DNA from 2 places in the Staphylococcus sp. aM genome. Region 1 is predicted to be linked to the other one. Evidence: riboswitches for the same ligand, from Rfam matches in the RefSeq annotation. Region 1 holds a riboswitch; the other holds the start of a gene.
What was found. Region 1 has a riboswitch for S-adenosylmethionine ahead of metX (homoserine O-acetyltransferase MetX). Riboswitches for the same ligand answer to the same signal wherever they lie in the genome.
Positions count from the first base shown of each region.

Region 2: linked by a shared signal. The riboswitch ahead of P7F85_RS02815 (Na+/H+ antiporter NhaC family protein) and the one ahead of metX (homoserine O-acetyltransferase MetX) in region 1 are both predicted to bind S-adenosylmethionine.

Region 1 covers NZ_CP121447.1:12,895-17,393, reverse strand. The annotation lists gene P7F85_RS00065 (YybS family protein) at 1-659, opposite strand, end outside; gene metX (homoserine O-acetyltransferase MetX) at 1,216-2,181, opposite strand; SAM riboswitch class I at 2,247-2,352, opposite strand; gene P7F85_RS00055 (AzlD domain-containing protein) at 2,455-2,784, opposite strand; gene P7F85_RS00050 (AzlC family ABC transporter permease) at 2,781-3,473, opposite strand; gene serS (serine--tRNA ligase) at 3,803-4,499, opposite strand, start outside.
Region 2 covers NZ_CP121447.1:614,038-618,536, forward strand. The annotation lists partial or broken gene P7F85_RS02800 (amidohydrolase) at 1-652, shown strand, start outside; gene P7F85_RS02805 (SDR family oxidoreductase) at 743-1,624, shown strand; gene P7F85_RS02810 (hypothetical protein) at 1,873-2,445, shown strand; SAM riboswitch class I at 2,499-2,596, shown strand; gene P7F85_RS02815 (Na+/H+ antiporter NhaC family protein) at 2,673-3,968, shown strand; gene P7F85_RS02820 (SRPBCC family protein) at 4,171-4,499, shown strand, end outside.

The sequences.
Region 1 (4,499 bases):
TAGATTGTTAATAGCGTACGATTCATTTGCCAAGCGAATAGTGGTTTGAATATTGGCGTAGCTACTTTGAATTTGCGCAAGATTGGAAATGTTATGATCAGATTAATTAAAACGAAAAGAAAAACGATAATAATGAGATAACTAGGGAGTTGGACCGTCATTTGGCGGATACTTTCTTCAAGCATCTGTCTGTAATCAGCATCTGCTCCACTTGTTAATAACATGTTATGAACGGTTTCTTTAACTGGGTTAACTAATGCGGCTGCTCTTGGGATTTTTTCAAATACTTGTAATAACATGAATCCTATCAATGTCATTAAACTTAGAGATACCGTTGTTACATATAAAATTCTTTCTTTTGTTGCTCTTTCCTTAAGTAATTGTCCAATGATTAAACTCGTTAAAATCACTAAAACCATCATACTTAAGACGAATGTATTACCTAATAATGTTGTAATTATAACTGTTACTAAGGCACTAATTCCAAATGACTGAATAGATTTGTTCCATAATACGACACCTGGGATTGTTGCAAATAAACATAAAATTAAGCCGAGAATAGGTAATACATGTGTTACTAAAGCGACTATCACTAATGCTAATGTACCTATAATAGTTGCTTTAGGTTGTATTTTTGAAAACACACACGCCACTCCCATACTTTTTTTGACTATAATTACCATTTTAACCTCTTTGAAAAAAATAAACAATAAAGTACTACTGGTATTTATGTCGGTCAATTCCAGCAGTACTTTAGAGTGAAATAATCTATTATTTTTACAAATTTTTAATTAAAATTCATTAAAATATTTTAACCGTAAACCTTTTAATAGTAAGCATAGTAATATGAAAATCAAATCATTATTAATAGTAGAATTGGAAATATTACAATTAAATTAACTAGATTAATAAAACTACTTTTTAAAACAAATTCTTTCTTAGTTATTAAATACATAATTAATGAAAATATAAATAAAACACAACTAATAAAAAGAAAATATCTACATATATCTAATCCCTTTTCAGATAGATTATTGAAGTTGAATATTATTAATAATGCTATAACTATATAATTCAATGCATTTAATATAATTATCAATTGTTTCATCTCATAGTCACCTATTTAATTTCTCGATTTGTATTCTCTTTATATACTATACTTTTAACATCGATATTCAACCTTATAAAATTAACGTTAGAACATGGTTTTAGTCATTATCGTCGAATATGTTTCGCATTTAAAAAGTGATATAAATTAGGTGCCCAATCTTCAAAATTAAGTAAGAAACCATCGTGCCCCACATTATCTGGTACAAAAAAGTGTCGATGATATTTAAAACGTTGTCCTGCCGCTAATACTTGATCATCTGGATATAACAAATCATCTATGAATCCCATCGTTAATACCTTTGTGTCTAATGATTTAAACACCTCATCAACATCATCTCTGCCTCTATCAATATTATGACTATCTAAGACGTCCAGCAGTGTTAAATAACATGATAAATCAAAGGATTCTTTGAACTTGTTCCCTTGATGTTGTTGATAACTAACTACCTCTTCAGGTGTGAAGCGTTGATCATAACTTTTAGAAGATCGATAGGTTAAAAATCCTAATTGTCGAGCAATACTTAAACCTTCTTTACCTCCGATATGAATCGCTTGTCTAGCAATCTCATTAAAGGCACAACTGTACGATGAGGTTTTATCTGTAGCAGCAAGTATAACCGCTTTATCTACTTGGAATCGTCGATTATAAAGTAATTCTAGTGCTTGCATACCACCTAAACTCCCACCGATTAAAATATCTATTTTATTAAACCCTAGTGCTTCTATCCCCTTCTCAAGTGCACGTACGATATCTCTTAATGTTAAATGATCTGGAAAATGTGGATCATTATGCTTTGAACTTGAACCAAATGGACTCCCTATGACGTTGAATGTTAAAAATTGATAATCATTGATAGGCATATAACCACCATCAATAATTTCACGCCACCAACCTGGATGTTCATCTGTACCATATGTAAGATGATTGCCAGTTAATGCATGGCAAACTAATGCTAATGGTTGTCCAGGATAACCTACATGTTCATATTTTAATTTTAAGTTTTGTATCGTTTCTCCAGACTCTGTCGTGAATTGGCCTAATTCTAATGTATCAACTGTATAATTCGACATATATGAATCCATCCTCCTTTAAATAAAAAAGCTTCTTACTCTATGAAAAGTAAGAAGCGGTTCAGTACTTATCATTCGAGTGCTCGTTGGTTTTAGCACCGTACTCGTATTCTTTATAGCCGGTTGCTGAAGCGTCTATGGGCCAAGTCCCTCAACTTCTCTGAATAAGATTTTATGATTAAGTTTTGAATAAATATATTAATTATCTAAATTTTCTAACTACTTAAATTTTAACTAACTCCATCACGAAATTCAATATGTAGACCTTGATTTCTATAGAAAGAATCTCAATAGAGCGATAAATGCAATACCGCCTAAAATGGTCCAAGTTAGACTTCTCGTATATATGGCTAATAATACAGTTGGTATTAATGCAATAATGAATGGCACATTGAGTGTATAGCCTACACTACCTTCATGTTGTTGAATAATACCGTCCAAGACAAGTGCTGTAAAAAGTGTGATAGGTATAAAGGATAACCATTGAATAATAACATCTGGTAGATTTACTCGTGAAATCATCATAAATGGAATCACTCTGACTAAAATCGTAACAATACCACATAGAATAATTATGATTAACATATGTTGATCTGTCATCATCTGTCCATCACCACCCCTAATGTAGATGCGACAACCGCAGATATTATAATCGCTACATACGAGGGCATAACAAAGCTTAACGTTAACATCATCACAATGACACATAGAATAAGCACAAGATAGATGTTGATCTTAGACTTTTTAACAGATTCAAATTGAGCAATTCCTAAAAATACAAACATAGCTGTAATCGCAAAATCTAATCCTAATATCTCTGGATTCGAAATATATTTGCCAAATACAGCACCAACTACACAAGAAAAGGTCCAAAACAAATATGCTGTGATGTTTAAACCATGCAACCAACGATCGTTAATTGGCTCACCTTTTAAATAAGGCGTGATGGCTACACCAAACGTTTCATCGGTTACTAAAGAACCAAGTCCAATTCGATTCCATAAACCATAAGACTTAAAATTGGGTGCTAAAGTCATACTTAATAAAAACATACGTGAATTAACAATAAATGTTGTTAACACTATCGCTGTTATGGGTGTTCCAGCTATGACTAACGCACATATAATAAATTGTGCCGCACCAGCATAAATAATTAAACAAAGTAATATAATTTCTAATAAACTAAACTTTTGAGATGCAGCAACGATGCCAAATGAAATACCAACACCTGCATACCCTAATAATGTTGGAATGCATTCTTTAACACCTTGTCTAAATGTGAGATGGGTCATCTTGTCTCCCCCTTTCTAGTTACAAACGCATTTACGTTTAAATAATAAACTCAAGTCTAATATACAATGATGAAAACGGCAATCACTTTAGACGTCGGTGTGTGTGATGTCAGACAAACCTCACTTTTAAAATGCCGTCATCACAACATTTTAAATATGACAGAATTTTCTATTAATAGTTAGACTACCCACACTATTTTGCATCTAAATTTTACTTAATGTCCCTCCCCTACCCTCTTACTTTAGGTTATTGACATAAAAAAATACGCGGCAATGATGGCTCTTCATTACCGCGCATTGTATAGCTAGTCATTCGCTAACAATCTAAATTATTTAGTTGGCTTTTGAATATGAGTTTTACCACCCATGAATGGTACTAAGGCTTCAGGGATTGTTACTGTACCATCTTCATTTTGATAGTTCTCAACGATTGCTGCGAATGTACGACCTACAGCTAAACCACTACCATTTAACGTATGCGCTAATTCAGGTTTAGCTGCATTATCACGTTTGAAACGGATATTGGCACGTCGTGCTTGGAAGTCAGTACAGTTTGAACATGAACTGATTTCTTTGTAGTCGTTATAGCTTGGTAACCATACTTCTAAGTCGTATGTTTTACTAGCACTGAAACCAATGTCTCCAGTACATAAGATAACACGACGATATGGTAATCCTAATTCTTCTAAGATTGCTTCAGCGTTTGTAGTCATTTCTTCTAAAGCATCCCAAGAATCTTCAGGTTTTTCAAAGCGTACCATTTCAACTTTGTCGAATTGGTGTAAACGAATTAAACCTCTTGTATCTCTACCAGCTGAACCCGCTTCACTACGGAAACATGCAGATTGTCCAGTGAATTTTTCAGGTAAGACACCTGGTTGGATGATTTCATCACGATAGAAGTTTGTTAAAGGTACTTCAGCAGTTGGAATTGTATATAGTCCTTCTTTTTCTACTTTAAATAAATCTTCTTCGAATTTAGGTAATTGACCAGTACCATACATTGTATCAGCGTTAACTAATTGA
Region 2 (4,499 bases), 600 kb from region 1:
GACATTGGTGACTTTGCAATTAAAAAAAGGTCCTATTACATCTGCAGTAGACCGTTTCGAATTTGATATTAAAGGAAAAGGCGCGCATGCTGCTAAACCAGAACAAGGTAATGACCCAACGGTGGCTTTAGGTCAACTGATTAATAGTTTACAAACGATTGTTAGTAGAAATTTATCTGCATTTGATAATGCCGTTGTTACAATTGGTGAAATTTCATGTGGAAATACATGGAATGTCATTGCGGATCAAGCCTATGTACAAGGTACTGTCCGTTCATTTAAACCTGAGCATAGAGCGTATATCGAACAACGAATGAATGAAATTGCTGATGGTTTAGCACAAACATTTAATTTACAAGTTGATTGCCGATATACACGACTTCCTGGAACAGTGATTAATGATGATGAATTAACTGATATAGCGATAGAAGTAGCAGAAGATGTTGGTTATCATGTATCAATTATGGATTTACCATTAACAATTGGTGAAGACTTTTCTGGTTATACAGAAACGTATCCCGGCGTATTTGCATTCATTGGATCTAATAGTGAGTATGATCTACATCATCCTTTATTTGATCCTGATGAACGTATTTTAGAAAAAGTGCCGACATATTTTGTGACACTCACTAAACGTCTTCTGAATCAATAGTCTCCATAAATTGTATAAAGATAGTATGATTAACATCTGGATAACCTTGGGTATATGAGAACATATACAAATTGAGGAGATGAATTTGAAATGTCAGCACAAGATCCTAGAAATAAATTCAAATCAACAGACTATGAACAACAAGAGCAGCCACTTCCAGGCTTGCAAAGCCAATTAAAACCTGAACCAGATTGCGGTGAGACATCATACGTCGGACACGGTCGATTAAAAGGATATAAAATGTTAGTCACTGGTGGCGATTCTGCCATTGGACGCGCAGCAGCTATTGCTTATGCTAAAGAAGGCGCAGATGTTGCTATTAATTATCTTCCAAGTGAAGACAAAGACGCACAAGAAGTTAAACAAGTGATTGAAGAAGCGGGACAAAAAGCAGTGTTACTGCCTGGTGATATACGTGATGAACAATTTAACTATGACATGGTCGAAGAAGCACATCAACAACTTGGTGGGCTGGATAATGTGACATTAGTAGCTGGACATCAACAATACCATGACGATATACAAGGGTTTGATACACAATCATTTAAAGAGACATTTGAAACCAATGTATATCCTATATTTTGGACAGTACAAAAAGCGTTAGAATATTTACAACCAGGTGCATCAATTACAACAACATCATCTGTTCAAGGATATAATCCAAGTCCTATTTTACATGATTATGCCGCTTCGAAAGCTGCAATTATCTCATTAACAAAAAGTTTATCAGAAGAACTTGGCGCAAAAGGTATTCGTGTCAATTGTGTAGCCCCAGGACCATTTTGGTCACCATTACAAATTACTGGTGGACAACCACAACGAAATATTCCTGAATTTGGTAAGGAAACACCACTTGGCCGTGCAGGACAACCTGTTGAATTATCAGGAACATATGTCCTATTAGCATCTGAAGAATCAAGTTATACAACTGGACAAGTCTTCGGTGTGACAGGCGGTATTCAAATTAACTAATGAATATAAGTTGGTCGATAAAGTGTTAATACTTTATCGACTATTTTTTTGTGACAAATTATATGATAACTATATCCAATTTTATTATGAATTTGGAATAAAAATATGTTTAATGTAAAATAAAAATATAAAATTATTAACCTTTTTGAAGAATGAAATTTAATTAAAAAATACCCTATATATTTAAGGGATTGGCATTTTATACGAGGACATGCAAATTAAATCTTATATCTAAAGGAGGTTATGACATGGTGAAAGATAGGTTTATAAGGGTTGCTCCGTTCATAATAGGTATAATCGCTATAGTTATATTTTCGTTATTTACTAAAAATCAATGGTTTTTAATCATTTTAATACTTTTATTTGCTTTAACCAATGCATTAAAAAATCTGTATTTTGTTAATAAAAATATTAAAAATAATATCATATGGATTAATCAAACAATCGACCGGTTATTAGGTATTATTGCGGGGTGTTTGTATTTAGGTTATGCCGGAATAGTGCTAATATCACAATCCCATGTATGGATTGGTTTCTTAATCCTAATGGTAACTATGGCGTTTGTTTTTTATATAGAAACTAAATTACAAATTGATGATGATACACAAAGGAAAAATCATCGAGATTATAAAGTGATCTCTCAACAACGTGAACGACAATTTAAAATACTGATGATTAGTATGACGATCATTTCTATTATTTTAATGATTGTATCACTTTATTTAAAATGGTGGATCGTCTTTGGTATAGCTATTGCAATGTTATTCGTAGTTGCTGTTGCATTAATTATTTATGAAAAATATTTTACGACGAAGTTATAATTTATGATTGACGTCATAGGAATTATCTTGTAACGTAAACGTTAAATATGAATCACTTATCAAGAGAAGTGGAGGGACTGGCCCTATGAAGCTTCGGCAACATTGAATCATGTGCCAATTCCAGTAACCTGTCTAGGTTTGAAGATAAGGGGATAATCGTTGTAGATGGACCTCTTTTCTTTATCATAAGGAAAAGAGGTATTTTTTGTAAGGAAGTAGGTCTAATGATGAAAGAAACTAAAAAGGGTAATGCTTGGGCGTTATTTCCGTTATTATTATTTATGTTGTTATTTTTAGGTGTAGGTATCATCTCGGGTGATTTCACGACGATGCCGTTAAATGTTGCGATAACGATTACAGTAATCGTTGCTTTGTTGATGAATCGCAAAGAAAAATTTGCCACTAAAGTTGAAGTGTTTACTAAAGGTGCAGGTCATTCAAATATTATTTTAATGATGCTTATCTTTATTTTAGCAGGCGCATTTTCTACGACTACAGAGAAAATGGGTGGCGTGACTTCTACTGTAAATTTGGGATTGTCTCTCATCCCTGAAAATTTAATTATAGTAGGTTTATTTATCATTTGTATGTTTGTTTCTATTTCAATGGGAACATCAGTAGGCACAGTAGCAGCTATTGCACCAGTAGGATTTGGCTTTGCGCAAGCAACAGATGTCTCTGCAGCATTAGCTATGGCTACAGTAGTTGGTGGCGCTATGTTTGGAGATAATCTTTCTATGATTTCTGATACTACGATAGCGGCTGTACGTACACAACATACGAAGATGAAAGATAAATTTAAAGTAAACTTTAGAATTGTTTTACCAGGTGCGATATTAACTATAGTTGTACTATTTTTCCTAACAAATGGTATTTCCATGGATCATTCTAAAAGTTATGATTTCCAATTAGTTAAAGTCATTCCATATCTATTGGTGTTGATTCTAGCGCTAGTTGGTGTCAATGTGATTATCGTTCTTATTGGTGGAACAGTTTTATCTGGAATCATTGGTCTTATTGATGGCTCATTTGGTTGGAAAGGATTACTAAGTGCTGTATCTAAAGGGATTATAGGTATGGAAGATATTGCGATGATTGCCCTATTAATTGGTGGTTTAGTAGGACTTATTCAACATAATGGCGGTATAGATTGGTTGTTAAATGTAGTTAGAGGGCGCGTGAAATCTAAACGTGGGGCTGAAATAGGTATTGCCAGTTTAGTTAGTGTAGCAGATATTGCAACAGCTAATAATACTATTTCAATCATTATGTCAGGACCATTAGCTAAAAATATAGCAGATGAATATGATGTTGATCCACGTAAATCAGCTAGTATTTTAGATATATTTGGTGGATGTTTCCAAGGCTTATTACCATATAGTCCTCAAGTTATTTCAGCTGCAGGAGTGGCTGGTATCTCACCATTCTTACTTGTACCTTATAGTATTTATCCAATCATGCTTGGAGTATGTGGGCTGATTGCTATTTTAATTGGGTATCCGAAATTAAAAAATAAAGCATAAATATGATTAAAAACTGAGACTTTTTAGTCTCGGTTTTTTAGTTGATAAATAGAATTATAAATATTGAAAATGTTTTAAGTCAGCGTTTTAATGGTAAACTAGACTAAATGTGTAGAAGCGCAATCTTTTTTAATGTATAAATGTTTGGAAGTTTGAACAAATACGTTAAAATAGTATTAAGAGTGAAAGTAGGTGACTGAAAGTGGCAAAGTATAATGTGGAAAATGAATATGTAGAAATTGATATTGAACGTTTATTAAAATATTCACCAGAAACAATTTATGAAGCTTGGACGAAAGAAGATATTCTTAAACAATGGTTTATGACGTCGAAACGTACGAATAAATCATTTGAAGCAGATGTCCAAGAAGGTGGTAAGTATCGTATCGTTGATAGTAGAAATGGCAAACAAAATATTATCGAAGGTACATACGAAGAATTAGTCATGGATGAATTTATTAAAATGACAATAGGTATGCCAGGCTTAAGTAACGATGAGGATATTATAGAAGTAGAATTCTTTGAACGTGA